Regions from separate parts of the Sideroxydans sp. CL21 genome, predicted to be linked through region 2. Evidence: riboswitches for the same ligand, from Rfam matches in the RefSeq annotation. Region 2 holds a riboswitch; the other holds the start of a gene.
What was found. Region 2 has a riboswitch for cyclic di-GMP ahead of QOY30_RS16750 (thiopurine S-methyltransferase). Riboswitches for the same ligand answer to the same signal wherever they lie in the genome.
Positions count from the first base shown of each region.

Region 1: it holds a riboswitch for cyclic di-GMP, as region 2 does, so the genes downstream of both, QOY30_RS09265 (hypothetical protein) here and QOY30_RS16750 (thiopurine S-methyltransferase) in region 2, are expected to answer to the same signal.

Region 1 is NZ_LR699166.1:1,984,482-2,000,607, reverse strand. Features, by position in the region: gene sufC (Fe-S cluster assembly ATPase SufC) at 1-248, shown strand, start outside; gene sufD (Fe-S cluster assembly protein SufD) at 259-1,587, shown strand; gene QOY30_RS09305 (cysteine desulfurase) at 1,584-2,837, shown strand; gene sufU (Fe-S cluster assembly sulfur transfer protein SufU) at 2,834-3,274, shown strand; gene QOY30_RS09295 (SUF system Fe-S cluster assembly protein) at 3,297-3,653, shown strand; gene QOY30_RS09290 (Rieske (2Fe-2S) protein) at 3,669-3,986, shown strand; gene QOY30_RS09285 (SdrD B-like domain-containing protein) at 4,381-4,749, shown strand; gene QOY30_RS18125 (DUF2905 family protein) at 4,893-5,069, shown strand; gene QOY30_RS09280 (peroxiredoxin) at 5,395-6,066, shown strand; gene QOY30_RS09275 (lipocalin-like domain-containing protein) at 6,452-6,784, shown strand; gene QOY30_RS09270 (hypothetical protein) at 6,927-7,265, opposite strand; gene QOY30_RS09265 (hypothetical protein) at 8,137-8,586, opposite strand; cyclic di-GMP riboswitch class I at 8,653-8,733, opposite strand; gene QOY30_RS09260 (hypothetical protein) at 9,035-9,406, shown strand; gene QOY30_RS09255 (DUF262 domain-containing protein) at 10,245-11,303, opposite strand; gene QOY30_RS09250 (FRG domain-containing protein) at 11,300-12,043, opposite strand; gene QOY30_RS09245 (hypothetical protein) at 12,221-12,493, opposite strand; gene QOY30_RS09240 (AAA family ATPase) at 12,543-13,805, opposite strand; gene istA (IS21 family transposase) at 14,089-15,609, shown strand; gene istB (IS21-like element helper ATPase IstB) at 15,621-16,126, shown strand, end outside.
Region 2 is NZ_LR699166.1:3,490,312-3,506,437, reverse strand. Features, by position in the region: gene QOY30_RS16775 (Kelch repeat-containing protein) at 1-1,542, opposite strand, end outside; gene QOY30_RS16770 (hypothetical protein) at 2,059-2,583, shown strand; gene QOY30_RS16765 (putative bifunctional diguanylate cyclase/phosphodiesterase) at 2,625-4,898, opposite strand; gene QOY30_RS16760 (GlcG/HbpS family heme-binding protein) at 5,467-6,000, shown strand; gene QOY30_RS16755 (hypothetical protein) at 6,227-6,445, shown strand; cyclic di-GMP riboswitch class I at 6,450-6,530, shown strand; gene QOY30_RS16750 (thiopurine S-methyltransferase) at 7,006-7,728, shown strand; gene QOY30_RS16745 (hypothetical protein) at 7,817-8,392, shown strand; gene QOY30_RS16740 (hydrolase) at 8,454-9,020, shown strand; gene QOY30_RS16735 (YbhB/YbcL family Raf kinase inhibitor-like protein) at 9,082-9,558, shown strand; gene QOY30_RS16730 (coniferyl aldehyde dehydrogenase) at 9,610-11,088, opposite strand; gene QOY30_RS16725 (hypothetical protein) at 11,282-11,746, shown strand; gene QOY30_RS16720 (cation:proton antiporter) at 11,845-13,146, shown strand; gene QOY30_RS16715 (hypothetical protein) at 13,261-14,025, opposite strand; gene QOY30_RS16710 (hypothetical protein) at 14,312-14,716, opposite strand; gene QOY30_RS16705 (hypothetical protein) at 14,780-15,019, shown strand; gene QOY30_RS16700 (alpha/beta fold hydrolase) at 15,067-15,942, shown strand; gene QOY30_RS16695 (UPF0149 family protein) at 16,012-16,126, shown strand, end outside.

The DNA.
Region 1 (16,126 bases), 1.5 Mb from region 2:
ATTCGGGTCTGGATATTGACGCGCTTAAGCTGGTTGCAGACGGCGTGAATGGGATGCGCACCCCGGAGCGTGCCATCGTGCTGGTCACTCATTACCAGCGCCTGCTGAATTTTATCGTCCCGGATGTCGTACACGTGCTGTCACAAGGTCGCATCGTGAAATCCGGCGGTGCAGAACTGGCGCTGGAATTGGAGAAGCATGGTTACGGATGGGTCGAAGATCTATACAAAACACGTAAAGTGGCTTAGCGAGTTTGAAATGAATGCTCAACTTGAATCCTGGGAAAATATGGCGCTGGAAAACGTGCCGCAGCATTTGGCTGGTTTTGGCGTGCCGTGGATAACCATGGCACGCCAGTCCGCGTTTGAACGTTTTGTGGCACATGGCTTTCCCACCCGGCGAGAAGAGGAGTGGAAATATACCGATGTTGCGTCGATCGGCAAACGCGAGACCCTGGCACCTGACTATATTCCCCCTGATCCACCATCTGAAGCTGCACTACTTGCATGGACATTGTCTCAAGAAAAAATACATCTGATGGTATTCGTGAATGGACATTATTCCGACGAACTGTCTAACATAGGTGAACTACCAACAGGAGTGCGCTTGGAAAGTCTGGCAGACTTGTTGGACATGTCCCCCGATTTGTCAGAAGCGTTCTTTGACCGGCAGCATGAACACACTATCTTTGCTGCGCTTAACAATGCGTTTGCTACCGATGGGGCAGTGCTAAAACTGGCTCCCGGGACAGAGTTGGAAAAGCCACTTTATCTGCTGTTTGTCGCGAGTGGACACGGTGCAGCAATCTACCCGAGAAATATCATAATTGCCGCTGAGGGGGCTCGAGCTACGGTCATTGAGCAATATTTCGGTATGCAGGACTCACACAATTTCACTAATGCCGTGACTCAGATCAACCTCGGGGCTCGTGCCGAATTGCAACACTGCAAATTGGTACAGGAAGGCAAAGATGCTTTTCATGTTGCCGGTACTCACGTGAATCAGGCAACTAGCAGCCGATTTGTTTCAAATTCATTCGTGCTTGGCGGACGACTTGTACGCAATGACACCACATCCGATCTGAATGAGCCGGAATGCCAGTGCGCTCTCAACGGCTTGTACATGCTGGAGGGCAAGCAACATGTGGATCATCATACCCGCATCGATCATTTCGCCCCTTCGGGCATCAGCCGGGAATATTACCGGGGCATTCTGGATGGCGAGTCGCACGGTGTCTTCAATGGCAAAGTGGTCGTTCATCCCAATGCCGTCAAAACGGATGCACACCAATCTAACCGCAATCTTCTGCTGTCTCGGCAAGCCGAGGTGGATACCAAGCCGCAATTGGAAATATTTGCCGATGACGTGAAATGTACACATGGTGCGACGGTTGGCCAATTGGATGATGACAGTCTGTTCTACCTTCGCTCGCGAGGGATTGATGCAGAATCGGCGCGCTCCTTACTGATTTACGGTTTTGCCAACGATATCATTGGGCGGGTCGAAATGACGGATATGCGCGCACGAATCGAGCATCTAGTGCTGGATCGTTTACCGTTAGGTGAACAGATCAAGGAGTTGTTATGAAACTGGCCGAGTTGCATAGCCATCCCGATGATCTGCAGGCGCGATTCTGGCGCACGGACTTTCCGATTCTGAAATCCAATATCCACGGTAAGCCGCTGGTTTACCTGGATAACGCGGCCACTACACAGAAGCCACTGGCGGCAATACAGACCGAGAACGATTATTACGGCCATTACAACGCCAACGTGCATCGCGGCATCCATTCTCTTAGCCAGCTTGCTACTGACGCTTATGAAGGGGCGCGGGCAAAGGTTCAGCATCTGATCAACGCTGCCAGCCCAGATGAAATCATTTTCGTGCGCGGCACTACCGAGGCCATCAATCTGGTCGCCCATAGCTACGGACGCAGCCATCTGCTGGCTGACGACGAGATCATTCTGAGCCAAATGGAGCACCACTCCAATATTGTTCCATGGCAGATGTTGTGCCAGCAAACAGGTGCCAGGCTGCGCGTAATCCCGGTAAACGATATCGGAGAGCTGAAGATGGACGCCTTTGAGGCGTTGCTGAATGAACGTACTCGATTTGTGGCAGTGACGCATGTCTCCAATGCGCTGGGTACGATCAACCCGGTCAAGTCCATCATTGCCCTTGCCCATAACCGTAGTGTGCCAGTACTGCTGGACGGTGCGCAGGCTGTCGCTCATCTGCCGGTGGATGTGCAGGAATTGGATTGCGATTTCTATGCATTTTCCGGGCACAAACTATACGGCCCTACCGGGGTCGGTGTGCTTTATGGCAAGGCAGCCTTGCTCAATGCCATGCCCCCGTATCAAGGTGGAGGCGACATGATTCGCTCCGTCAGGTTTGAGGAGACTTCCTACAACACATTGCCGTACAAGTTCGAAGCCGGAACGCCCAACATTGCCGGTGTCATTGGTCTGGGAGCGGCGGTTGATTATGTGAGCAGTATCGGATTTGAGGCACTTGTCTCGCACGAACAAGCTTTACTGTCTTACGCAACGCAGTTGGTGAACAATATTCCTGGGCTGCGCATAATCGGCAATGCGCCCGAAAAAACCGGCATTCTTTCGTTCGTGTTGGATGGAGTGCATCCTCATGACATCGGCACGATACTGGATCGCGAGGGCGTGGCTATCCGCACTGGCCATCATTGCACGATGCCGCTGATGGAAAGATTCGGTGTGCCGGCCACGGCGCGTGCTTCGTTTGCCCTGTATAACACCAGGCAAGAAGTGGATGTGCTGGTTGCAGCGATCTGTAAGACAAAGGAATTGTTCAAGAGATGACCGATCTACGCGAACTATATCAGGAGACTATCCTCGACCATTATCGTAAGCCGCGCAACTCCGGGCGACTGGCCGACAGTAATCGCATGGCCGAAGGCTTCAATCCGCTGTGTGGTGACAGGGTGAAGCTCTATTTAAAAGTGGAGGATGGCGTAATTCGAAACGTCCGTTTTGAAGGTATTGGCTGTGCCATCGCAACTGCATCCGCCTCGCTGATGACGGAAAGCATCAAAGGCAAACGCGAGGATGAGGCATTACAGTTGCTGGAAACGATTCACAATATGGTGACGGGCGGCACCACAACTGGAGATTCAGGAAAGCTGGAAGTCTTGGCAGGCGTCCATGAATTCCCGGAACGGGTCAAGTGCGCAACGCTGGCTTGGCACACTCTGAAAGCTGCACTCGAAAATATCGACAAACCGGTGACGACGGAGTGAATTGAATTACAAGGGGTAGTTCATGATTGATTTCGAAAAATTGAACGAACATTTGCAAGAAAAGACAATAGACCCGAAGACACTTGAGGCGCGTGTCGTCGAGAAACTGCGCACGATCTTCGATCCGGAAATTCCAGTGAACATATATGATCTCGGCTTGATCTATGAATTGGATGTGCAGGCAACGGGCGAGGTGCATGTGCGCATGACACTGACCGCGCCCAACTGCCCGGTTGCGGACGGATTTCCGGATATCGTGCAGAACGCGCTGTGGCTGGTGGACGGTGTCAGCGACGTGACGGTGGAGCTCGTCTGGGAGCCACCGTGGGGTCGTGAACGTATGTCGGAGGCAACACGATTGCAACTCGGTTTGATGTGATCCAAGGTGGACGCGGTGAGCAACTGGCTGGATGTCTCAAATATCGATGAGTTGACACTGAGTACACGTCGCGTGGTCGATGTGGAGGGGATCAATGTCGCAGTATTCAATCTCGGCGGCGAATACTTTGCCATCAAGGACGAGTGTCCCCATGATGGAGGAGTGTTGTCCAACGGTGAACTGGATGGTGAGGTGATCATATGTCCGCGACATGGGGCGCGATTTTCAATTAGGACTGGTACTGTGCTGGGACCACCTGCTTATGAAGACTTGATCACATTTCCTGTGCGAATCTCACAAGGCAAGGTTCAAGTGGAGATTGACCGAACATGATAAGTCTTTTCATGGCTCGTTCATGCTCCCCGCAACAATGGGAACATTCCAGCCATTGTCTTCATTGGTGGCAGCGTTGTCATTTGCCGTGATTGTAATCATCGCTGCGGTGCATTGGGCATGTTAATCCATTCCAGGCAAATCGATAGAACTCGGCATTGCTGATATACCTTGGATACCGGTTCGATGAGGTTTTTGTATTCGCAAAAATTTGCGTCAATGACATAGAGAGTGATTTTCTCCCTCTGATGTCGAACAAAGCAAGTGTAAGTCTTGTCCATTGTGGATGAGTCAGGTGGTCTGTGTCGGTTTCATCAAACGCTGCACTCCTCAACTCAGTCTGCAGATCGATGCTGCGAGCGTAGTGCAGTCCGATTAATGGAGGGAAATTACCATGAGAACAATTAAATTGCTGTTGGGAATACTTTTCGGTATCGCTGTTGCTGCATGTGGTGGTGGCGGCGGTTATGGTGGTGGTTATGGCGGCGGCGGCATGGGTGGATCCCCTGTCGGCGGTTACAATATTTCTGGCACGGTCAGTGGTGGGTCAACTAATCACAGTGGCGTGATGATCAACCTGAGCGGAGCGGCGACAATGAGCAGTATCACGGCTGCTGGCGGATACTATATCTTCACCGGCCTTGCGAATGGGTCCTACACGGTTACACCAACCTTAATGGGATATACATTTACCCCGCCAAGCACATCCGTAACCGTGAATGTCAATAGTTATTCTAATGTTAACTTTACTGAAGCTCCTTAGCGCCACAGCATTTTCGGTAAGGTGAGCAGGTTTGGAGGCAGCGATATGACGATCACCCGGGGTGGCGTTAATACCGGATCTGTGTGGCGGATTTGAGATGGTGGTAGTTTAGTATTTCAAAGGACGGCAACTTCTATGGCAAAGTGGCTCGTTATAGTCCGTGCTATCCTCGTCCTGCTCGGCGTGGCTTGACCTTGGCTGTCGAAGCTGGGCATCGGTCATCTTCCAGGCAACATAGTTGTCGGGCGCAAGGGATCGGTTTCTATTTTCCGATAACTACCAGCATCATTGTTTCGCTGGTGCTGTCGCTGAATTTATGAATTTTCAGAAAACGAATCAGACGTTTGATATATCTGCACTCGATGTATAGCCACTTGCAAAAAACGGGAAATTGACTTTCTTGCACCGAGGAGTAGTCTTTAACACGGTATACCGAGTGTTGGTAACCATGTCGTTGTAGCATGTAAACAGATCAGGCTGTTCGAAGCTGGACACTCAGTCAAGAACGAACCGCCTTCGCTTCGAAATTCCAGAATGCATCAGGAATTCCCCAAGACGCACATCCAATGTTTTCAACGGCGGTATCGGCAATTGTTCGGCATACGGCGATTCAAATTGGTTTTTTCATACTGAGGAGAGTTAATTATGTCACTACGAATAAATGATACAGTTCCGGATTTCAACGCGGAGACTACCAAGGGCCCGATCAATTTTCACGACTGGATTGGAAATGGATGGGCGATTCTGTTTTCTCACCCCAAAGACTTTACGCCCGTCTGCACCACGGAGTTGGGCTACATGGCAAAGCTGGAGCCGGAGTTCAAGAAACGCAACTGCAAGATTATCGGCTTAAGCGTAGATCCCGTGGCCAACCACGCCAAATGGGCGAAGGATATCGAAGAGACGCAAGGCTATGCCGTTAATTATCCGATGATCGGCGACACCAATCTGGCAGTGGCAAAACTTTACGACATGCTGCCCGCGATCGAATCGGGAACGGCGGAAGGCCGGACTCCGGCCGCGAATGCAACGGTGCGCGCGGTGTTTGTTATCGGCCCCGACAAGAGAATCAAATTGATGCTTACTTACCCGATGACGACAGGTCGCAACTTCGACGAGATCCTGCGTGTCCTGGATTCGATGCAGCTCACGGCAGAGTTCAAGGTTGCTACGCCTGTCAACTGGAAGAGCGGCGATGAGGTTATCATCTCGTCCTCGGTCTCCGATGACGAGGCGAAGGGAATGTTCAAAGAGGGTTGGAAAACAATCAAGCCGTATCTGCGCATGGTAAAGCAGCCTCACTCTCATACTCGCTAATGGAGCTTTGGCTTGGACATCAAATAGCATCGAGCGGCAGATTACCGCCTGCCACCGGGAGTGACCAAGATGGTTCGTCAAGAATTGCTTTCGACTCAATGATGCCGGAGGGCGCTCAAAATATTCTTTGAGCCCCTCGTTGTTTTCTTTTCTCGCGCCACAAGCTACTGCTAGCAGGAGATGCTCCGCGGATCACTAATTATTTTGATACTTGCCGACGTAGTTTTTTTTGCATCGATAGGATATTCCAGTGTCCATCCCCTTGCCGATGCAGATCGTGCTTTCAATTTATCTGCTTTGGCAAAAGCATCTTATTTATTTCAGCGACTTGAGGTACCGGTTGATTCTGAATCTAAATATCAGCCTGGGGCAAACTATCTAAGTTTTGTGTAGCCATAGGTATGGGATATTCACTGCCACAGGCCGCGCCTTCTTCTTGCTGACCGGCGAAGGGCGCAAGGTACCGCAGACCGACGAAGAGCGTAGTGCTGCACTTCGTTCCATGTTCGCCTACACTGGAAATTATCGAATCGAGGGTGACAAGTTTATCACCACAGTCGATACAGCCTGGAACGAGGCATGGGTCGGCACGGATCAATTGCGAACTTACAAAATTGACGGGGACCAACTGTACGTAGTCACTATGTCACAGTCCAACCCTAATTTCGGCAACAGGGCGATGCACAGCATCCTCGCTTTTGAACGCCAGAAAAAATAGTAGCGATTTATAAAGAGCCCCTGAAAACTTCAAATTGGAGGACACTCGCGATCTTCCTTTATTGGCAGCGGACATCTACAATCATTCCATGAAAAAAGCAGAATCTCTAAATTCGAGACTCTGCTCATTCTGGGACACTGTACTATTTGCCGATCTGTTTGCTGACTTCATTTTCCTGATGGTTCAGCTTCTCTTGCTCTTTCTTCGTTATGTGACCGCCATCTTTAGCTGCCATCGCGCGTTCTTCCTTGCGCATGTGGCGATCTTCCTTATGCAGTTTGGCCGCCTCACCCTTTGACATTTTGCCTTCTTTGACTTCATTTTGAATGCGCTTATCTTGATTCTCTAAGCGTTGGTTCACTTCTGCCCGACGAGGGTGATCCTTGTCAAATTGTCCTTCAGCCGCAAAGGCGTTAATAGTCATACCAGCAAGCAACAGGCTGGATGCAAGAAAAAGGGTGCTACGTGTTGTGCAGTTCATGAAATTTCTCCTATAGTTATATCGGTAGTTGCAAATTAACTAGCTGTGTTAATGAATCCTAATGGATATCGCTAATAACTCGCGACAAGACCATTAACGAACCAACTGCCAATTGGAATACAGTTTCTCCATAGAGATTTGTATCGGGCTTGTAGCAAATTGTGTCCCACTTATTGAATGCAGGACGGTCAGTCGTGACTGTCCGTTGAAGGCGTGCGCCGTGCAAAGGTGGTGCTTTTTCAGTGGGTGGAGCATTGAGCGAAGAACATCGCCCGTTGCTGTGCCGGGGTAATGGCGACAGCATGCACACAAGGAAAGCGTCGCAACACGGGAAACCCCATGGCGTGGTGCAAGGATGACCAACCGGACGCCCGCGAGGGAGAGGCCGGACGCCTTGGGGTCACGGAGAGGCTCGTAGTACTGCCGAAGTCGGGTAATGCCGGTGGAGGGAAGGAGCCTTGGTTCAAGACAGACGAAAGAAGCAGGAAACATCGTTGCCTGGGTTCGATCTTCTCCGCTTCATGTGCGCTCCTGCAAATACAGGATACTTCCATTAACGCATCAGCGGATTCTACGTGTACACTTTCGTACGTTTTACACAGTCTGGGCCAGGAAAGGACATAGATGCGTGTCGTCTAATTTGTGTCATGAGCTGGTTGTTTCGGCTCTGAGATACCAAGATTGCTCAGCAAATCTACACTGCCTGCCAAACCAAAAACAAAAGCGCGACGACAACTAAAGATAGAATCATAAATCGTTCTTGACCCATAATTTGTCCTACTTAAATTTCATGTGACTATTGCAGAATGGCTTCATATGCCCATGTCTGGATCAATTCATATACAGAAAGGTTCAAATTAGCGAAGTGCTTTCAAAAGTGGAATGATTTACGCAATACAAGCCAATATGAGTCGTGTTGAAGTTTGTTGTATGGTCCTTCGTCTTTCGAATCGAAACACAGGAGAGACGACAAGTGAGAGCAGTCATTGTTGGAAGGCAATTGCTTTTGAAAGCTTATTGACCAGTCATCTTTTTTCGATTCGGCGACGGAGACATGCTGCGGTGCGCTGCCGAATGTCGCCCCGCTAGGTGCGCCATCCTTCGTGCTGTTAAGTAAAGCATGCGTATTGAGCAGGTAAGAAGGTAGCCCGTGAGTGCCGGAACTTAGAAACTTATTTGATAACATACGCTTCTTGAGTGCAAATGAACCTTCCTTGGATTGTGCGGTAGTTGCAGTAACCGCCAAGCTAAAAATAACAAACCAAAAGCCTACTTGCATGGCCTTTTGTATTAGATTGGGACTGAAAATGAGCCGGAACATATGCTCTCCTATCGATGTCTTAGCTACCGTGGGGATAAGTAGCATGAGAAGACGGATGAATGCCCCTACCGCAACCCCGCTGCCATAGTCTCCCTTAGGCCGGTAATTTTGCGCCCTTACCTTTCGGTATGTTTGCCAATGAGATATAGATTATTGAGCGACTCCGATGTAGTCAATCCATGCAAGGATGAAAAGGCGGCATCTTCTGATGTGCGGTAAAAAGACAATCTTTTACTTCATATATTCAATGACCTTTTAGGGCTGGCGTTTGCCAGCTAAAGGCAGTTAACGACGAACGGCTGCTGGAATTGAGAAGCAGCTGGTGGCCTGGTTAACCGACAACGGGCAGAATGAGGCCACTGACGTTCATCCAACCTGGGGATTTTCATGACTTGACGTTATTGTGGTTTAGATCTTGTGAAGAGAAAGAATCCTCGCGGAGGATAAAATGAAAATCCAGTACAATAAAAACGAAGTTATTGCAGCAGCCAGATACATCGTAGATAACATGCCGAGTTCAAAAATTCCCTCGATGATTCCTTATACCGATCGAGGGTATCTACCAGAGCGTGGAGAAGTGGATGAAATTCTAAGAAATATACGGACTCTAGCCGGAGAAAATAAAAATGTATTCGAGGCTGTTCGTCGAAAACTCTCATTTGGCGACACGAAGGTTGAACCGATTATGCAGAAGTGGGTTGAAGTATTGGGAATAGGCGGATATTGGATTATTGCTGAGATAGAAGGCGATACTGTCATTTTCTCAGTTGCGGTATCACCTTGGTTCGGCGACGTTCGTGTTATCGAAGAAGAGATTTAATTGAACAAGATGGTGTGAAGCAGACCTTTGTGTTTGCCGTAGGCTACAGACCGAATGCGGCCCGGGGGACATCGAGCTAGATTTATGGTTCTGCTGTTGTGTGGAATGTTTGACAATAAGGAATTTAAAAAACTGGGGTTGGCTTTTCATAAAAGCGGGGACGAACTTGGCGACACCTTAAAGACTAAAGATATCACTGCGTCCCTGCGCGCATTGAACAAAACGATGCGGTATTGCGTAGAGTGCCATGCTACATATCGCCAATGAGGTGAGGCGACCACATTGTAAAAACAAAAGTGGTCTTTGGGGATCGATTGTCACATTAAATTAAATGACTGTCCGCTTTCAGACGACGACATTTCAGGCTGGTATGTCTCCTTGGGGTCGATTGTGACGGCTGGCGGAAGTCCGCTTCAGAGCTATGACAATTTACCTGCAAAGAGCTATCTGAATATCCTGGTGGATGAGATCGTGGTACGGGACAAAACCGCCACCATCAGGGGCGGTTATGAGGCATTAGCGGAAACGATGCAGAAAATAAAAGTGGGCAACTTGTATCAAGTGCCCACTTTTAACCCTAATTGGTGCGCCGGAAGAGATTCGAACTCCTGACCCCTTGGTTCGTAGGGGTGACTTATAAGTAACTGTTTTATTACCAAACAGCAACTTACAACGCTTGCCATTTTCTTTATTAATTGCGTCAACTCTCACGCGCATTATGCCCAACGTGAGCTAGGCACAAAAAAAACAAATACGATGATCTTCTTCGGAGAATTGACGTCGTCATTGAAATAGATCAGCCCGTCGATGGCGCTGTCCGCGCCTTTTTTTGCCCTGATCATATATGAAGGTACTCTTTGAGTATGCGGAGACGCTCACGAATTGAGCTAGCATCGTTGGTGCCCTGCTGTGAAAGTCTATCGTATTCAAGTAAATCAAATATTGCCTTAGTAATGTCAGTTGCAGCTATCGTTTTATTCTTCGCGCGTTCATTTTGGAAATTAATAAGATCCTTGCGAGTGATTTTGTTTAGTTTGTTGGCAGCTTTGGCATCCCTCGCAAGTAAGAAGTATATAGGGATACCTGCTTGCGCAGCCAAGAGCGGATCTCTTGCTACAAAGAGTGGCAGTAGATCATCTAATGTTTTTTCCGCTGAATCTAAGATAGATTCGACTGCCTTTTTCTTATTTGACTTAAAATCCCTGGTAAATTGATCGAGGAATGGCTTTTTTGTGTCAATAACTTTCCCCTGGCGCACTGAATATTCCAAATATAAAAGTCTAGCAGCCACTTCTCGATGTTGATATCTACCATTCGAAAATCGAACTTTCTTTGTAAAAAGTGCATGTCCAGACAATTTTGTTATTGCCTTCGCCATATCTCCTCCGATGGCATTGCGCTTCTCTGAAGCGTTGAGCGGCACCGCCTCATTCAGTCGAGAAAACATATCCTCAATAAGCTCAAGATCTTCGGTCTCTACGCAAATAATCGGTAGAGTGAACGCATCAAAACGTTGTTTGAGTCTTGGATACTTGAGAGCTAAGTCTGAGTAAGTCAACTCGGATGCCGTTACCGTTTCATCTTCAAGGAATTCAAAATCTTTTGAAAGTGTGAATTCCCCATTAATAAAGCCAAATATCGTCTCTAGTCGTTGACGACCATCAATAACGGCATAGTCCTTCTTAGTTTTCTTTGCTACCTCTCGTTCAAGTTTGTGGAAATATAGCTTGGGAATATCGTACCTATTGATAATCGAGTCGATCAATAATTGTCTCTTTTCACGAGACCATATATCACCTTGCCTTTGATATGGAGGCTCCAAATCGATCCGATCTTTGTCAGCATACATAGTTAAAACTGATTCATTCTGAAGCGCGAAAGTATTTATCACAGTCATTTTAGTTCCCCTCCAATGAGTTCACCAACGCTCGACAGCTCCGGAAAAAGCTGAAACTTGGTGACAGCCAACATCTTCAATTCAGCAAGTATCGTTGCCTTAGCTGATGCGGGAACCCTGTACTCAATTAAATGCTCTCCCTTTCCAATGCTTTCGATAGCTATAGTTGTGTGATGGCTAATTGTAAAAACTCCTAATTGAGCTTGAATCCGAGCATTATTTCTAGTTGCAATAACCGCCATCGGAAAGACACCTTTTGCCGGATTAGCCTCAATCGCTAAGGTTGAATAATTTTCCAGTGCCTTGTCATCAAATGAAGGCAGGTACCGAACTTCTTCTGGCCTGGAAGTGGTTTGTTGATTTAATCTCAACGGGAATAATGCCCATAGGCTAGCTTCGGCGCGTGGATTTTGAGTAGCCGCGAAGTATAGTCCTGCAAGGGGGCTTTCAGTCCAATCTAATAGGCGAGTCGGGACACCATAATGCTGCATGACGAATAGCCAATCGAAGTTGTTGTTATTGAGCCTCTGCTCTATCAAGAGATTTGCATTTTGTTTAAAGCGACTAATTAGCACGCTTTCTGGTGGAGGATTTTTTAGCCGCAGGTATGTTGGTATTAGCTTCCATTTTGCTTGAGAATGCCCTCGGAACCATACTGGCTCATCGACTTTTGACAAGTCGCTCTTGAGTCGTTTTAGAAAATCGCCAACCGAATTAATAGAACGTATCTTAATCGTCATAAATTCCTCTACTTGCCTATGGCTAGTCCAGTGAGTGTGAGCGCTGAGCCAGACTGTCGTAGTTGCTCCACCAATTGAGAAATGATCCAGTATTTAAAAAATTTTTAATTTTTACACTAGGAAGTGCATTTCCTATCTAATCAGCGGATTATCCGCCATTCCTATGTCTTCCTATAGTCAGTCTTTATGCATCTTCTGCACAGGTTCGACATCAATTTTTTTGTAGCCGTAAGTGCCTGGGCAGGAAATCTCGACCGCCTTACCTCTCCCGCCAATTAATCCTTTAACCTTTGGATTGCCGAAATACGGCGGCAAGCCATCGAGCTCACCCTCACTTTTTCCGTCGATTGATATTATCAATGCTGTTTGCCATGTCCAAGAGTTCCTCTGTACCCAAAACCCTGCCTTGTTTCCATTGGCAACGTACATTTGGTAAATATTTTCGGCCATAAAACATTCAGCATTAGCTTAGATTGAAATGTCGACTCAACAAAATCATCTAGTGTCCATCTAGCCATAAAGATGCATTAGCAAATTGCTGTGTCCAAAAACCATGCATCTGTCCATTTTTATAATTTGGCTCAGAGTTGCGCAATTCACTGATGCGACTTTTCGCGGTTACTCGCAATTGGTCTATAGCTGTCTTTCTCGAATCCCCATTCAATCGGCCCAGCAGTGTCTTTGAGATTTTATGTGCTTTCAAGCGCCCATCATTTCTATGATCGTTGGACAAGAATAAACCCTCTTGAATATCTTTTTCAGTTACAGAAAACAGTGTACGTAAATGAGGTGTATCCAATACCAAGAAACCGAATTTGTGTGCCTTTTCTCCAGTTGGAATACGTTGATCTTCTACAATAAGCAAATAACCTGAATCCTTAAGTGAACGTCCTATAAGTGAAGCATCGCTAAACAATTTCAGCCAGTCATCCGGTTGAATTTCATGCAATACATTGCACATGACTACGACATCTATGCTTAGATTATCTTTTGTTGAGAAAAAATCTTCCTGATCTAAAAAATGCCTTACAGTGTCCCCACTATAAACAGACTTGATGATGGCTAGACTATCTTCCTTATCCTGAGGTGATGGATCAAATGCAAAATAACTAAGCACATCAGCTAAGTTTCTTCCGTGAGTGTTTGCAATATCAACTAAACCAGATAGTAGTCGACTTTTCCCTGCACCATAATCCAAGAGAGAAATTGGCATAGTTGCATTAAAATTGAGTATTCCACCGATCTGTGCAACTTGAGGATCACCCTTTCCTCCACCTACTGTTACTGGCTCCAACAGACATTCCGCAGCATAGCTAATTGAAGCATATTGTGCCGGCAAAGAAGTAAAGGTATTCAGATTATCGATTTGTTCCTCATTGCCCAATAGCGCGCGCAATACTTGCTCTGGCTGACTTCCAGAGTTGGTTACTTTTCCGTTCTCAACATACCATATGGACATTGGCTCTTTCATCGCAATATGTGCGAGCAAGGGAACCGAGTGAGTAGCAATCCAAAATTGCGAGTTCTTGGATGCTTCGCCCAACGTATCTAGAAATTCAATTAAGGCTGATGGATGAAGATGATTTTCTGGCTCGTCCATTAGAAAAACTGTGTTGTCTAATTTTTCTCGTTGAGCATGCAATGCGACTGCAAGTTGTATAAGCACTTTTTGTCCGTCCGATAGACCTGCTTCAGCTAATGGCTTGTCAAACAGAGTTGGGTCGTCGTCAATTGATCTTTTTAAATCAGCTTTTAAAAGCAATTTAATGAGAATAACTAGCCGTTCATAATCGTCTTTTGCTTCAACTTTTATAGCTTCGTCGTGAGTGTGAACTTTCGGCGTTAGGGAGCCATTTCATTTCCGGCATTAAGGAGCCAGTAGATTGTCGGCATAAAGGCGCCACTTTATTTCCGGCGTAATGGCGCCACAGGATTTCCGGCGTTAAGGCGCCACTTTGAACCCTGATCAGGGGCTCGAACTTTCATTAAGCAACTAGACTTCCGGCATTTTGCCGGGAGAGGTTGTGACTAAACGGAGGTTCGAGATGTATCAGTACCGAAATGTTTTGGTGCGCATGCGCCAAGGCGATTCTGATCGGGATATTGCCCGGTCCAAAACGATGGGACGCAAAAAACTCGCACAGGTTCGCGAGATCGCCAGCGAACGTGGCTGGCTTGCCCCCGAGTTTCCTTTGCCCGATGACGGAGTGCTGTCCACGCTGTTTGAGCGCAGGGAGGCATTGCCTGTCAGCTGTATTTCAACGCTGGAACCCTGGCGTGATCAGATCACCAAGTGGCATGCGGCCGGTATTCAGGGCACCACCATCCACGCCACGCTGGTGCGCAATCACGGTTTTACCGGCAGTTATTCCTCGATGTATCGCTTTCTGGGGCAACTCGTTTCCCTGCAGCAGCCGGATGTTCCGCTACGCCTGACGTTCAAGCCTGGCGAAGCGGTTCAGGTTGATTTCGGTGCTGGTCCGCTCATCACCGATGTGTACACCGGCGAGATCTTCAAGACCTGGTTCTTCGTGATGACCTTGTGCTGGTCGCGTCACCAGTATGCCGAGTTTGTCCGCGACCAGACCGTGGCGACATGGCTGGGCTGCCATCGGCGTGCGTTTGAGTCGTTCTCGGGCGTACCCTCACGCGTCATCATCGACAATGCCAAGTGCGCCATCACCAAAGCCTGCGTCTATGAGCCGGATGTGCAACGGGCGTATGCCGAATGTGCGGAAGGATATGCGTTCAAAATCGATCCTTGTCCTCCACGGGATCCACAAAAAAAAGGAATCGTTGAGGCAGGCGTCAAATATATCAAGGGCAGTTTCCTGCCGCTGCGCGAATTCCGCGATCTGGATGACGCCAACCGCCAGTTGCAGGCGTGGGTGATGAACGAGGCGGGCAACCGCATTCACGGCACGACCCGCGAAGCCCCTCTCAAACGCTTCGCCGAGGTGGAGAAAAGCCTGCTCAATGCTTTGCCCAGCGTTCCACCTGAGTTGGCCAGCTGGGCCAAGGTCAAAGTCCACCGTGACGCGCACGTCCAATACGAGACCAACCACTATTCGGTGCCGTTCCGGCTGATCGGATGCGACCTGTGGTTGAAGGCGACCGGCACCATGGTGACGCTGTACCGCGAACACGAAGCGGTTGCCAGCCATGTGCGACTGACGGGGAAAGGGCTGCGCGACACCGTGACCGACCATATGCCGCCCGAAGCGCAGGCGTGGCAAATGCAGGACACACAGTGGTGTTTGAAATCGGCCTTGCAGATTGGTCCGGCCTGCCATGCCATGGTGCATGCCATGTTCGGCGACCATGTCTTGATCAAGATGCGTGCTGTACAGGGCGTGCTGCGGCTCAAACAGAAATACGGCGCAGCCAGATTGGAAGCGGCCTGCCAGCGCGCCAACCATTACGGCACGCCGGGCTACAAGGTGGTCAAGATCATTCTTGAGAAGGGACTGGATCAGCTCGCGCCGCTGGCAGCCTTCGACGCACTGGCCACCACATACACCCAAGGCGGCCGATTCTGCCGCGATACCCAAACCATTCTTCAATGAGGACTACCATCATGCATCCAATTCCCGAACTGACACCCCTGCTCAAACAACTGCGCCTGTCCGGCATTCTGGACTCACTCGAGGCCCGCAACCGCGAAGCCATCGACCGCAAGCTGGCCTACACCGATTTCCTCAGCTTGCTGATTCATGACGAAGTCGCCCGGCGGGAGCAAAAGAAACTGGATATGCGACTACGACGTGCAAGCTTCCGTAACCAAAAAACACTGGAAGGATTCGATTTCGACCGACTTCCCAATCTGAACCGCTCGGCAGTCCATGATCTGGCGACTTGCCGTTTCATTGAAGAGAAAGTCGCCGTATTGATTGTGGGTCCGTGCGGCACCGGCAAAAGTCACCTGGCGCAGTCGCTGGGTCATGCGGCTGCACGCCAGGGCTATGACGTGCTGTTCATCACGCAAACCCAGCTCCTGAGCAGCTTGCGCGCAGCTCAGGCGACTGGCAATTATGCGCGGCGATTTAAATCCCTGGTCAAAGTGCCCCTGCTGATCATTGACGA
Region 2 (16,126 bases):
GATACCGGTGTGTCCGTAACGGGCCATCGGGGCGCACGCGGCGGAAACGGCTTGCCACGAATTCGCGGATGGGTTGTACCGCGCTCCGCTATTGAGAGCGGTCAAACCATTCCAACCTCCCCATATAATCATCTCGCTGCCGGTCCAGATTGAAGAATGGTATTGCCGGGCAGCCGGTGCGCCAGTGTCCGGGATGGCAGACCAGCTGTCAGTAGATGGCGTATAGATTCCTCCCGTTGATAACGCCGGACCGTTCTGTCCTCCCCACACGAGCATCGCAGAACCCGTCCAGGTGGCCGTATGCTCGGATCGGGCGGTAGGTGCGCCAGTGGGAGAAATCGGTGACCACGAGTCGGTAGTCGGGTTGTAGCGCGCTCCATCCCCCAGGACTGAATAATTTGCGCTACCGTACCCACCCCAGACGATCATTTCCGTTCCTGTCCATACCGCAGTCGCGGACTGACGGGCTGAAGGCGCCCCGGTTGTCGACATGGGTGCCCATGAATCCGTAGCTGGATCATAAATACCACCCGAAGCCAGGTAGACTCCCTGTTGCCAGCCACCCCAGACGATCATCTTGTTTCCTGTCCATACCGCGACATGATCGGCCCGGCCGGATGGAGCACCGACAGTTGATACAGGCACCCAGCCGTCGATCAAAGGATCGTAGCGTGCGCCATCGCCGAGAACGGTGGCGCCATACAACCCACCCCAAACAATCATCTCCGTACCAGTCCAGACAGCTGTATGTCTTGATCTTGGCACGGGAGCGCTGTCGATGGCGGTGGCATTCCATGTGCCGGTTCCTGCAGCCTGCGTCGTGAATGTCCACGTGTAGTCGGAGGCCAGATGATTACCGGCCAAGTCCATGATCCCGGTTGTGAGTGTGCCCGTGTAGCTGGAGGAGTTGGCAAGAGTACTGTCTGGAAGGAAATTGGCCTGCCCCTGATAATCCAGCATAGCCGTACCGCCGACCGTAGCGTTCAGGCTGTCTTTAAGAAGAAATGTACCAATGCTCATGGTCTGGGGCTGTACCGACTTGCTGAATGTCGCCAGAAGCTGTGTTTCGGTCGGCACGCAGGTTGCGCCATTTGAGGGTGAGGTCGAGCTTACAACGGGGGGAACGGTATCGGGTGCTGCACCCGTTGAAAAGTTCCAGGTATATGCTGAAGCCAGTGAGTTTCCGGTGATGTCTTTTACATTTGTAGTGACCGTTGCGGTGTAGTTGGTGGATGGCAGCAAGCCGCTTGAAGGAGTGAACGTGGCGACCCGATTCAAATAAGTCACACTGCCCCTTACGGGGCTGTTCGAACTATCCCGGAGCAAGATCGTGGCTGCAGAGACGGTGAGGGGATCCATCGCTTCACTGAATGTCACGGTAAAGGAGCTGTTCGTCCCAACGGCATAGGCACTGCTGGCAGGGCTTGTCGTCTGAACGGTGGGAGGGGTGACGTCGGGTGTGCGGATCACAGTGGTCGTAACGCGTCCCAGATTTCCGCTCGGGTCGGTGGCCGTGATCGTGATGACATTGTTCCCCAGCACGAGATCAATCGAAGCTTCCCATTTATGGCCGCAAAGTAAGTATTGAAACAACCAGCAATATTGAGCGCTCTGAAAGGTGGCACCTGAAACTCCCGTAGTTGTATTTGCCCAGGAGACGGTTACTCCCGTGTCACTCCCTGATCCCGAGCAACAATGCCACCAAGTCGGGCTGATAAAGGCATCACCGCTTAGATTCACGATGGTTGAGCTTGTTGAATTGCCGGAATCAGCACTGCTGCCGGTGATCGTGATCCAGCCTGCGCCCACGCGATTGGGGTCGCTAACCGGTGCTGACTCGCCACCGCCTCCGCCACATCCAGCGAACAGTAAGGCTAGAAACGCAATCAGACCGATACTGTATCGGGTCGTGTGTCGTAGTACGATGGGTAGCCTCATGATGCACAAGCCTTCTATCGCGGCGGACAGAGTAAGTGAAACAACCTCGCGGCGACGAGATCAGGCTACTCCGCCTGATCAGCAGGAACAATATGCGAAACTACCTAGTCAATTATTGATATGCAAACAGGGAACCACCAGCGCTACCGGGAAATAAGACGGATCGTGCCGGAAGGTACCGCCATCACCGTGCTGCATATCGGCGATCAGGAAACCTCGGTTGCCACCGGTACGGGAAGCGAACCCGAAAAAATATTGCTGCTCGACATCGGCTCACACAGAACGTCGGCAGAGTTCTTCTTTCATACGCCGCCAACGCCGGGAGAGATCGAAAACGCCATCATGCGCGTCGAGGACGAGGTCACCCGCGCGCGCGAAATCGTTGCAGCTTACCCGATGCTGATTTCGTCGGATGTATCCATCCGTGAAATTGCGCAAATTGCCGGCGGCCACGCCGGATCAGCGTTGCCGCTCCCGATCGAAGCCGTGGAGCAAGTATTTGAGCTGCTTGCCAGCCACTCGCTGGGCAGGCCTGCATCAAGTGTCGGCATTACCGGCGACCCGGCATTCGCCGCCACGCTTTTGATACTGCGCGAGTTCATGCACCACCTGAAATTTGCCTCGATCAGCGTAATGTCCCGATGATCGATTGCTGAAGGCAGGAGAAAACGAATCTGAAGCGGTTCCTATTGCTGCTTCAGCATCGCATCAAATTCCCGGATCGGAACCGGCTTGCCGAACAGATACCCCTGAAAGTGAAGGCAGCCGTTGCCCAAAAGGAACTGCCGTTGTTCTTCTGTTTCCACACCTTCGGCAATGACGTCCAGATCGAGGTTTTGCGCCATTGCAATGATGGTGCCCACGATTTCTCTGTCACTGCTGTCGGAGACAATATCTCGAACGAATGACCTGTCTATCTTGATCTGGTCGAGCGGCAATTGCTTGAGGTATTGCAGGGATGAGTATCCGGTGCCGAAGTCATCCAGCGAGAACTGGACCCCGATCTCTTTCAATGCGTGCATGGTCTTGATCGTGTCTTCGATCTTCTCCAGCAGAATGCTTTCGGTGAGCTCCAGTTTGAGCAGCACCGGATCGATGGTGTGGCGTTCCACGGTAGCCTGTACCCGGGCGACGAAATCAGCCTGGTGAAACTGCTTTGCACTTACGTTCACTGCAAGCGTGAGGTTACGGGTAAGGACATCCTGCTGCCAAGCCTTGAGCTGTGCACAGGCCGTATCCATCACCCATTGCCCGATGGGCAGTATCATATCCGTTTCTTCCGCCACCCTGATGAATGCGTCGGGAGGCACCAGACCGCGCTCGGGATGCATCCAGCGGATCAATGCCTCTGCGCCCAATGGCCGGTGCGATCTGTCAACCTGAATCTGGTAATACAAAAGGAATTGTTGCTTCGCAAGTGCTTTGCGCAGTTCGCTTTCCAGCACAACGCGGGCCGTGACGGCATCCTGCATTTGCTGGTCGAAGAAGCGCACGGTGTTGCGGCCTGCTTTCTTGGCCTGATACATGGCAATGTCGGCCTGTTTCAGCAATTCTTCTTTTGCCAACCGATGGCCATTGAACAAGGTCACACCGATGCTGGGGGTGCAGCGATATTCGCTGACAACCAACTGGTAGGGCTGGCCTAGCGTAGCAATGATCTTCTCGCCTACGGCTTCCGTCTGCGCCGCCGTTTCAAGATCGTGTTGTCCAAGATCTTCCAGCATCACGACGAACTCGTCGCCGCCCAGGCGCGCCACGGAATCGCCCTCGCGCACACAGGAAGTCAGGCGCTGGGCGACCTGTTGCAGCAGCAAGTCTCCCATGTCATGGCCCAGTGTGTCATTCAGGGCCTTGAAATTGTCCAGGTCGATGAACAGCAGTGCACCTTCCCTGCCGCTGCGCGCACTGGTAGCCAGTGCCTGCTGCAACCTGTCCAGCAGTAGCCGCCGGTTGGGCAGGCCGGTGAGGGGATCGTAGAATGCCAGGTTATTTATTCTGTCCTCAGCCACCTTGTGCTCGGTGATGTCCTGAACGATAGAGATGCCGCCCACAATCTTTCCGCTGCCGTCCCGGACGGGCGCGCAGGTCATGTATATCCAGCCTTCGGCTTCACTGAAGGTGGCATGGTAATGACCGTCGTAGTAACCCATTTCGCCTTGCATGGCCTTGCGCAAACTGGGCAGGACGGCCTGGTCCCTGATCAGCTTCATGTCCAGCCCGACGATGCAATCAACGTTGTTGCGCAGCATGGCGGCACAGCGATCGTTGCAATAGGTGACAACGAGGTCGGTGTCGAAATGGAAAATGCCGACAGGCAAATGGCTCAGCAGCAAACGATAGCGTTCCTCGCTTTCCCGCACCTTTTCCTCGCGCCCGGCAGCCTCGATGCGCAGGGTAATATTTTCATTCACATTCTGGTTGATGCGCCGCACGCTCATGATCATGAAGCCGAGATACAGCATCACGGCCACACCCATCGTCACGGATAAACTGTCTCCGGCAACAAACAGGCGGGTTGCGATCGGCAGGCTGAGCAAGGCTGAAAATGTAACAGCACTGACCAGGTCGGCTGAAAAAGAAATGACACCGCCGGCAGTCATCCCCGCCAGCACGAAGATCAGGAACATCACATGTTGCGGATTATCGGCAGGGAAGAGCAGAAAGCCGGATGAACCCCACATCGCCCCGGCCACCATTACCCCAAGGCGAAACCTCTCCAGCCGTACCTGGTCAACGCCGCGATTGAGCCGGAAGGGTTGGGGAAAATAAACGAGGGCAGCCCGGAATAGCGAGGCCGCCACCATGAGGGAACACCAGACCAGCAGCGCAGTGGTAGAAATCACCGATCGCTGCATATAAGCGAGGATCGCGGCGAGAGTTATGCTGGCGATCAACGAAACCTTGCTGACGGAAAGCAACTGTCGCAGCTGGGCAGATTGTATTGCTGTCTGATTGTTCAATGTTCTGTCACTTTTGATCTAGTGATCTGATAATCGTCTCAATGGTGCAAGTTCAAATGACATGTTGTTCGAGCCGCGCGGATTATGCCTTAAATTCGTACCATAACAACTTCAGCTTTGTAACAAGCGAGACGCCAATTTGTTCGCTGAACTTGTCGGGCAGCCACCACGAGCTACGGATTCAATCGGTGCTTTCCAAAACAATTCTTTCCCATCAATAGGTAACAGATGATCGAGATTTTCCGAAGGACCATCGGCGAGCAGTCCGGGTCAGGGAAAGTTGATTGGAGAGCGCGCTCAATGCCTATCCGGCAAAAAATCTCCGTCTATCTCTTTCTCCCCAGAATGATCAAGAGCGAGCATCGGAAATTCAGGAACACCCTGATTGAAATGGTGTTTTTAATTTTGCACATTCTGTCAGAATGAGAAACGGTTGCTGTATGCAGCTGGTTTTTCCGCGGTCGAATCTTCGTTTGGTCGGGAAGGGTGCGAGTCGAGACTTCCAAACGCAGAACCGGACCATTCCTAACAAGTTCACCATCGATATTTCTAACAGGAGAGCGACATCATGACGTTGAAATCAATTTTGGCTGCCATTGTTCTTTGCCCGGCATTGCTTGTGTCTGTCGATAGTTTCGCCGAGGATGCCAAACCGGCAAATCCTCTCGATAACGTTCCCGAAAAAATGAATTTCGATATTCCGTATGGCACTCCCATTTCCCTGGAACGCGCAACAGCAGCCATTGCCGCAGTCGTTGCAGAAGCGAAAAAGCGCGGATGGAAAATGAATGTCGCGGTGGTCGACTCCGGAGCCAATCTGGTGGCTTTTCAGCGCATGGATGGAGCCCAGCTGGCATCGATCCAGATCTCTGAGCACAAGGCACGGGCCTCAGCGACCTTTCGCCGCGAAACGAAAGTGTTCGAGAACGCGATCCAGGTGAACAACATGCCCTACGTTGCAACGCTGGATGGTGCCATCGGCTCGCGCGGCGGTATTCCGCTGGTCGAGGACGGGAAGCTCATCGGAGCGATCGGCTGCTCGGGCGGAACCGGTTCGCAGGACGAGGTGGTCTGCAAGGTTGGCGCGGCAATGTTCAAGTAAGCGCGTCCCGCCCCGTTGAAAAAGGAAGCTGCAGGGTGTTGTACCGTACAGAGGAATATTTCCGGGACTTATAACCTTGCAGCCGTTGAACCGTGATCGGAACGGTAGACCATTTGAGCCGAAAGGAACTTCGCTATGAAAAGGCAATTCAAGTTTTCGGTGGCCATTCTTTGCATACTGACTACATTGCTATCCGGTTGCTATTTTCCGGGTGAAGGGTGGCGTCATGATGGTGATCGGGGAGGCGATCATGATGGTGACAGAGGCGGTGAGCGGGGCGGTGACCGCGGAGATCATAGATAAGCAAGCAGGATTTAAGGCGGCACTTGCGTCAAGCAAGTTAGGGCAGCCCTCCATACTGTCATGTGCTGCTGACTGGATTTGGAAAATGACGTCGGATTTTTGTGAACTGTTGCAGTTTTTCACGCTGCCTGAATCAGGGTAATATGCACAGTACTTGGCAAACGTACTGAAAAGTACGGGCGCAAAGTCTCCGGCCTAAGGGAAACTATGGTAGCGGGACTGCGGCATGGGTATTCATTCCTGTGCCTCTCTCTTCCTCTGACAGCCGAAGCAAACGAGTGACCTCCCAGCACCAGTTCAAGTGCGTTGGTTGCCCTACGCTGTTGTTGATGGAAGAAGTCAATATGAACAAGAAATTGCACTTCAAAAACAGACTGCCCGCCCACCCAACCTGTGACAATTGTGTCCACACGTTCAGAAAAAAAGGCGGGCATGGTATCGTTGTATGCGTTCCCCATTTGAAAGATATGCCCGGCCATAATTCATCGGTCTGTGAATTGTATTCAATGAAAAACAAGACGCATTAGATGCCCCGGGTTTCGGGTGAGATCACGCGGGCAATGAGTATCATTTAACCTATCCCGCACTAAAACGCCGAAACAACCGTGCTATTCTTTGAGAACCGCGCTACCGCAACATCCCCGCGCGGCTCTCGCGAGTGCCTTTCCGGCTTGCCCGGCCTTCAACGAAACGTGCACAACCATGAGCAGCCGCGACAACGCACTCTGGCAGCAATGCTGGCGTGACCAAAAAACCGACTTTCATCAGCAAGAAGTCAACCGGCTTCTCACCCGCTTCTGGCGCGGCCTCGATCTTGCTCAAGGCAGCAGGGTGTTCGTTCCGTTGTGCGGCAAGAGTCTGGACATGATCTGGCTGGCGCAGCAGGGGTATGAAGTGATCGGCCTGGAGCTGAGTCCTGTCGCAGTGCGCGCATTCTTCCGCGAGAATCACATGCAGCCGAACAGGCGGAAAGTCGGGCAATTCACCCTGTGGCAATCCGGCAGGATCAGCATCCTCTGTGGCGACTACTTTTCGGTAAGCCGGGCTGATCTGGGGTGTATCGATGTCGTCTATGATCGGGCAGCGCTCACTGCACTGCCGGAAGACATACGCAGGCTCTATGTCGCCCACCTCAAATTGATCCTTCCGGCAGCCTGCAAAGTGTTCCTGTTAACCGTAGAGGATGCAGATGAAAGCGAGACGCGGGAAGTGACACTGGGTGCATCCGCGGAGATCACTGCGTTATATTCGGAAGCCTTCGAAATTGAGCTGGCTCACGTTGAAAGCATTTTAGAATCTGACCCGGATCGCGGCGAGGGGATCGCAAGATGTTCCGAGCACAAGGTATACCGGCTCATCCCAAAACAAGGTTGCCATGAACAACACGAAGCCGATCCCTGTACATCCTCCGTGTGCAATAATTAACGCAGGCGGGCTGCTGCGTCATATGGAAGTTCCGCTGCCCCATCTTCGACCTTACTGAGAATGCCGATCAAAATCGGCTACTGCCCAAATGATTGAAGTCTCGCTTGAACTCGAACTCGATTCTTTCCTGGTCAACAGCATGGGAAAATCCGAGGATACATCGAGTCAGAATTCAGCCAGGGCACTGAAACTTTCGTGCGAGAAGATCGCTTCAGTACGACTGCTGACCGAAAACAAGCCGAGTGCTGATTTTGAGTTCCTGGCCACCGCGAGCAAGCACGATACCCAGGCTGTATCCGACAGCGAATTCGAAGACAAGCTCTTTGCCTACCTGAAGACGCACATGGCGGTCGACACTTCCAGGGTCAATATTGCCTCCGGATCTGCAGGTTATATCGCGGCTCAAAAAGGGACCAACAGCGGAGAAATTGGTCGGGTATACGTCACCGAGTTGCCAAACCAGAGCAGCCTGGATCTTGAGTTGGTCTTCAAACCGGATGAGTTCGACGCCGCCTGGGAACTGATGACTCAGGAAAAAGTCCGCAGGGTGATCGCGACCCTGGTGTGTTTCAAACTGACGCCCGGTGCTTATTTGGGACAAAACAATAATCTGTTTGTTGCGGGCGTTCTGTCCTGTTCGATGCAGTTCGCGCCGAACAACTAGTACAAAAGACGCCGGGGATCAGTCACACTTCCCCGGGGCTTCGTTAGTGAATGGAGAAATCATGTCTATCCAGAACAAATTCCTGCTGGATCCCGCAAGGGCGGTGCTGGTCGTTATCGATGTGCAGGAAAAACTCTGCGCAGCCATGGATCAAAATGCGCTGCAGCAATTGGCCAAAAACACCGGCATCCTGCTGGAAAGCGCGAACGAACTGGCAGTCCCGGTGATCTTCACCGAACAGTATGTCAAAGGGCTGGGGCCGACATTGGCTGAACTGAAGAGCAGAGCACCTGCTGCGTCCTGTCATGAAAAGATGACTTTCAGTTGCTGCGGCAACGGCGCGTTCATCGAACAACTGAAACAAAGCGGCAGGACACAGATCATTGTCACCGGCATGGAGACACATGTGTGCGTACTGCAGACCGTCATCAATCTGCTGGATGACGGATTCAAAGTCCATCTCGTCAAGGATGCAGTGATGAGCCGCAGCAGCGACAACAAGCAGACCGCGATCGAAGCCATGATGCTGGCCGGGGCCGTGCCCACCTGCACCGAGGCCGTCGTGTTTCAGTTGTTGAAGATCGCCGGCACCGAGTCGTTCAGGAAGCTCTCGAAACTGGTCAAATGAGGGTGACGGCGATATCCGCCAGATTGGGCAGGCCGGTTTGTTCAAAGACAAGGAGACCATGATGCCATTCATCATCACATCAACATCTTTCCAGCACAACGGCGCGATTCCCGCGCGCCATACCTGCGACGGGGACAACATCTCACCGCCGCTGATCTGGGGTGGCGTGCCGGCCAGCGCAAAGAGCCTGGTTCTGATTGTCGACGACCCGGACGCGCCCGATCCCAAAGCGCCCAAGCGGACCTGGGTGCACTGGGTGTTGTACAACATTCCGACGCACACGCACGGCTTGCCCGAAGGCATCGCCGCCGCCGCGCTCCCGCCGGGTACCCTGCAGGGCAAGAACGACTGGCAGCAGACCGGCTACGGTGGCCCGTGTCCACCGATAGGGAATCACCGCTACTTCCACAAACTGTTTGCGCTCGATACCGTGCTGCCGGATTTGAAGTCGCCCACCAAGGCCGCACTGGAAGCTGCGATGCAGGGCCACATCATCAGCCACACCGAACTGGTCGGCCTCTACCAGCGGCCGCATTGACGTCGATGCACGCAGAGGAAATCGAAAACCTGGGTGCTGAATTATTGCCAGTCAGCGCAGCAGCCACTTTAGCAACCACCTCTGGATGATCCCGCCGTAGGGCGGGTACATGAACTTCATCGAGTTTAGTCGGCCCTTGCTCATGATTGCCTTCGCTTTTGACAGAGTCAGGAAGCCCTCATGGCCGTGGTACTGGCCCATCCCGGAATGGCCGATGCCGCCGAAAGGCAGGTCGTCGACGCCGACCTGGATCAGCGCTTCATTGATGCACATCGAGCCGGAATGGGTGTGTGTCGTCACATGGTCCTGCAACGCCCGGTCATGCGTGAACAGATACAGTGCCAACGGACGCGGATGCCGGTTCACATAGTCCAGCGCCTCTTGCATGCTGTCATAGGGCAAGACCGGCAATATCGGCCCGAACAATTCCTTCTGCATGATCGTCATCTCGTCCGTCACCTGCGTTACCAGATGCAGGGGCATGCGGAAGGTACCGTCGTTGACGGCCTCGTCGCTCACCTTTTCTATGCGCGCGCCCTTCGCTGCGGCGTCCTTCAGCCAATGCTGCAGCAACTCATGGGCGCGCGCATTCACCACGCTGGTGTAATCCGCATTGCCGTTGATCGTGGGGTACATCCTGTTGAACGTGGCCTTGTAAAGACGGATGAAAGATTCGAGTTTGCCGCGCGGGACCATCACGTAATCGGGTGCCACGCAGGTCTGCCCGCCATTCAGCGATTTGGCGAAGCACAGGCGGTCCATGATGTTTTCCAGCGGAATGTCGTCGGCGATGATGGCCGGCGATTTGCCGCCCAGTTCCAGCGTGACCGGGGTCAGGTTCTCCGCCGCCGCGCGCATCACCAGCTTGCCGATCGGTGTGGAGCCGGTGAACAGCAGATGGTCGAACGGAAGCTTCGCGAACGCGGCACCGAAATCCGCCTCGCCGGTCACCACTGCAATGTGGTCTTCTGCAAAGCCCTTGCGCAGCATCTCTTCGATCAGCGCGGCAGTCCTCGGCGTTAGCTCCGACATCTTGATCATCACCCGGTTGCCTGCCGCAAGTGCAGTCACCAGCGGCACCATGGAAAGATTTACGGGATAGTTGAACGGCGAGATGATGCCGACCACGCCCAGCGGCTGGTAGAACACGCGGGCGGCGGCGGGCAGGAAATGAAGGCCCACGCTGCGGCTGCCCGGCTGCATCCAGCGGCGCAGGTGCTTCAGCGAATAGTCGATGTGATGCACGGCAGGCATGATCTCGGCGATCAGCGATTCATCGACGGAATGCGACGTGAAATCGGCGCTGATCGCTTCGGCAATGGAGTACCGGTGTTCCAGCAGCAAGCTCTTGAGCGTCGAAAGATGCCGTCGGCGTTCGTCCAGGGTTGGCATCGGGGATCGGGCATAAGCCGCCTTTTGCTGCGCGAAGATGGATTCCATCCGCGCCAGAGCGGCTTGGGACGATGCGGTTGCGGAGACGGGTGGCGTCATGGCGATCTTTCTTCTGCAATCGGAAGCTGGATGAGCCATGCTATTCTGACATGACAGCAATGCTTGCGGTCGCAGTAAATGCAGTCTCATTTCACCTTGAACGTGCGCTGTAACACAGAAGCTTTGGGACGCAGGTGCATAATCGCGGCGTAGCCATGCTGAATACCTCGTGCAGGCGGGGAATTCCAGGCACACTGTTTAACTTTCCTGAAACACATTAAGGAGATTCAACGTGAAACGTATTCTGATTGCTGCGGCAATAGCCGTTTTTACCATCAACATCCCGGTCGCCGCCGCCGACGTTGGCGTTTCCGTCAGCGTTGGCCAGCCCAACTTCTATGGCCGGATCGACATCGGCGACTTTCCTCAGCCACAAGTGATGTTTGCCCAGCCGGTGATCATCGAGCGGGGACCGATGCGCCCGCCGATCTATCTGCACGTGCCTCCCAACCATGCCAGACATTGGAGCAGGCACTGCGGTGAATACAACGCCTGCGGCGAGCGCGTCTTTTTTGTACAGGACAACTGGTACAACCGTGAATACGTTCCGCGTTACCAGGAACGGCATGGCAATCGCCATGACGGCGGCCGCAATGAACGCCGAGATGATGGCCGTGATGAAGGCCGTGGCAACCAGGGAAACGACCAACGCGGCAGGGGAAGAGGCAATGACGAAGGCCGTGGCCGCGATCACTAAAGGGGGTCGGTAGGTAATCGGGCTCTGGCCAGGCCGACCTGCGGCTTGGCCGATTTGCGTTTAATCAATGCTGTCACTTATGTATCCGGAACGAACTGATGACTGACTCACAATGGTTCATGTTCGTAGGCGGACTATTGCTGTTCATGGGCCTCACCGCTTCCATCCTGAAACGTTCGGTGGTTACCTCCGCCATCATCTACCTGGCAGTGGGCGTGCTGGTCGGGCCGACCGCGCTCAATCTGTTTCATTTCAACCCTCTCAAGGAATCGGCGCTGCTGGAAGTGCTGACCGAAGTCGCGGTATTGATCTCCCTGTTTTCTGCCGGCGTCAAAATGCCGGTACCGTTCACCTTTGCCCGCTGGCGTGCGCCTATCATGCTGGCGACGGTATCCATGACCATCACGGTCGCGGCGGTCGCTGCTTTTGCCTACTATGCGCTGAATCTGCCATTGGGAGCGGGCGTACTGCTGGGCGCGATCGTCGCGCCGACCGATCCGGTGCTGGCAACCGATGTGCAGATCCGCCATCCCGGAGACCATGACCAATTGCGCTTCACCATCACCTGCGAGGCCGGCATGAACGACGGCAGCGCGTTCCCGTTTGTGATGCTGGGGATGGGAATGCTGGGCTTGCATGAAATCGGCGATTACGGAATCAACTGGCTATTGCTGGATGTGCTATGGGCTACCCTGTCGGGCATCGCCATCGGCGTTGTCGCGGGTGTGGCGCTCGCGCGTCTGGGCTGGAAACTGCGCAGCAAGCCGCACAAACACGAACTGATGGACGACTTCCTTGGCCTCGGTCTGATCGGCGTCGTATACGGGCTGACGACGCTGGTTAACGGCTGGGGATTCCTCGCGGTATTCTTTGCCGCCGTCGCACTGCGCCAGACCGAATTGAAACTGGCCAAAACAGCCCAGGTAGCCTTTGACAGCAGCAAAACCCAGCAATCCGCACGCGCTGCCGGAAAGGCGCAAGCCGAACTGGAACCGCCGGAAACCGTCAGCGAAGGATCTCTGGTATTCAAAGAACATCTGGAAAGACTATCCGAAGTGATGCTGGTGCTATTGATCGGCGGATCGCTGTATCTGAACTCGTGGACCTGGGAAGCGGTGTGGTTGGCGCTGTTCCTGTTCGTGATTGCACGTCCGGTCAGTGTCATCGTCGGCCTGCTGGGCACGAACACGAGCTGGCGCATACGCGGCATGACGGGCTGGTTCGGCGTGCGCGGGATCGGTTCCCTCTACTACCTGATGTATGCGATAGAGAACGGCTTGCCGGAAGCGCTGTCGCTGCAATTGATACAAATGACACTGATCGTCGTCACGCTCTCCATCCTTCTGCACGGCACCAGCGTCAAACCGTTAATGGGACTTTTCTGGCGGCGCGGCAAATAAAGATCCACAGCATGGATTACATACTGCAATGAAAAGCGAAGCTGATCCTTTGGCTATTGTGAAAAAGGAAGGGCATGTTGCCGAGAATGATTCGATGCTATCCCAACGGTTCATTTATGGGCGTTTTCCAGACGATCCAAGCGCCAGACTTAATCGCCGCAGGGTAGTCGCATTGAATTCGCGTGCTTGCGGACTCCATCGTTTCGTAATCTGATCAATCTCGGCCTGTAGCCTTGCTGCTGTGGCGGTGTCACCTATGGATAGGGCCCAAATGGCATACTGGGCGCGAGCTTCAAAACTTCCATGGCGATCCACTGCCGACTCGAAATTGGAACGCGCCTCGGTAGTCCGCCCCACTCCGGCATAAGAGCGGGCGAGCAGCAGCGAAACGGCCTCACGCCGGAATGCCTGATCGATACCCTGAATTGCCTCAAGATGCACGATCGCCTCTTCAAAGCGGCTGCACTCCACGAAGGCGCGGGCCGCGCCGAATCTGATTTCCAGTGAAGTCGAAAATGGTCCCTTAAGGCAGGTTTCATAGTTCTTTGCTGCCGCTTCATACAAACCCAATTCGAACTGGGCCTCCGCCAGGCGTATCTGGTTTTGCGCCGTCGGCAACTCTTCAAAAGCGGCCTGGGCGTCCCGCATTTCACCCTGGGGATTGAGTACTTTCGCCGCCGCGGTGACGGCGCGCCTGGCCCGGTGATCGAGACGAAAGCCCGGCAAGAAAATCGCAAAGAAATAAACCACGCTTCCCATCAGCGGAAACAGGAACAAGACGAGCAGCCAATAGATCGGTTGCCCGTTGCGAACGGCGTGTATGGCGAAAAAAGCGGCAATGATTACGTGAAGTCCAAGTCCGGCGAATGTTATATCCACATTAGTTCCTGCATTTTGATCTGGTTGATTTTCTTAATGGCGCAATTTGCCGGAACTCTGATGCCGGAATGTCCACAAGGTTCCCTTCCATGCATTTCCCGTTGGGATCGAAGCTGAACCTCATAGGCTGCACCGGATTGTCGCGGCAGGAAAACCCCCCGAAGATGGCCGTGCTTTTTGGCTTGCGAGGGAGTCGAATATCCGGAAGCGGAACCCTGAAAATTGACGGGGCGGCTGCCGGAAATAATTTGATGCTGGTCCGTGCTATTGATCATGCAGGGCGGAGTCAGAGGTGTGCCATCTGGTCGAGGCCGAACCAGATAACTGCGTAGTAGATGACCGCGAAGACCGCGTTGCTGACCGCCAGCGGCAGCCATATCCTGCGCATGTCGACGCCCAGCCAGCGCAGCGCCACCAGGATGGGCTCCTGACCGACCACGGCGCAGCCTATAGTGAGACCGCCCCAGACTCCCCACCTGTCGGCCAACGCCGTGCTCCTCGGCGTGCGCATCCGCGCAACCCACCGGCCGATGAAACCGATGTGCGTGCTCTCGCCGGCGAGCCAGGCGACGACAAGCCCTTCGAAGTAACCCGCCACGGCAACCACCGTCAGGAGTATCCACGGGTTGCAGTGCGCCGCGATGCCCACGCCGAGCGCCGCCGATGGCCCCAGTATCAGGTTGGGGGTCATCGACAGCCCGACGATGGAGAGCCATGTCCAGAAGCTCGTCATAAGGAAGGGGAATTTAATTTCATGAATCGGAGTATCCGTAACCGCAGTACTCCGGTCAACGTCAATGTTTTCCTTGGACTCAGGCAGAACATCCGAGTTGAATGCGGCGGTATCAAATCGACCCCGTTTTCCTGCAAGGAAACACAAGCATTGTTCGAGGGGGCAAGTCCCCGACGCTTTTGCGCCATCCGGACGGTAGCCGAGCGCAAGCTCGGCACACCTTATTACTCGCACTGGGTATCTATCAATGCGAAAATGTAAGCGATGTTCCTTTAGCTCACCACGTCGCTTATCCACATCCAGCCATCATGCCCTACACCCAGTCCAGAACCGAAACCATCAACGTGCGCGGCTTGAGTTATTGCGTCCGGCATTGGGGCTCGCCCGACGCGCCGACCGTATTCTTTTTGCACGGCTGGATGGACTCTTCGCCCACGTTCCAGTTTGTCGTGGATGCGCTCAAACAATCGTGGCACATCATCGCGCCGGACTGGCGCGGCTACGGTGCATCGCAATGGCTGGCGAGACCTTACTGGTTCCATGATTACTATGCAGACCTCGATTGCCTGCAGGAACACTACTCGGGCGACAAGCCGGTGCGCATCGTCGGCCACAGCATGGGTGCCAACATCGCCAGCATGTATGCGGGAGTGCGCCCCGAGCGAGTCGCACAGCTCGCGATGCTCGATTTCATCGGCATGAAGCTGGAAGCGGATATCGACGCACCGGCCGCGATGGCAAAGTGGATCAACGCCATTCGGGAGCAGCCGACACCGCGGATCTACGCGGATCATGCAGCATTGGCACGGCGCCTGATGCTGGCCAATCCCCGCCTGGATATCAAGAAAGCGACCTTCCTGTCCCACGTGGTAAGCCGCATGCGCCCTGACGGCCAGGTCGAGATGGCCTGCGATCCCTGGCACAGGATCCCGTCGCCGATCCCTTACCGGATCGAGGATTCCAAGGCGACCTGGCGCAAGATCGAGGCGCCCGTTCTGATGTTGGTGGCAGATAAAGGCTATGTGTACGATCGCCTGGGCAACGACCCGGATGAATATCGCGACCGAATCGGAAGTTTCACAAACGTGCAGGTTGTCACCATCACCGATGCGGGCCACAATGTTCAGCACGACCAGCCCGAGCAGGTCGCATCAGCACTGGAAGCATTCCTGCATAGAGACTAGCCTGGTAAAGGGAAGTGCTGAATAAATCAGCGCGTCCACAATCGTTCAGAAAAGGAAGTAATAACAATTATGTCCAAACAAGAAACAAGCGAAACTGAAGTAACGCTCGCGCTCTCCGAAAAAGAAATGGACGAGCTCGACAGCTTCCTGATGTCCGACGCCACGACAAATGAAGTCATGCTGC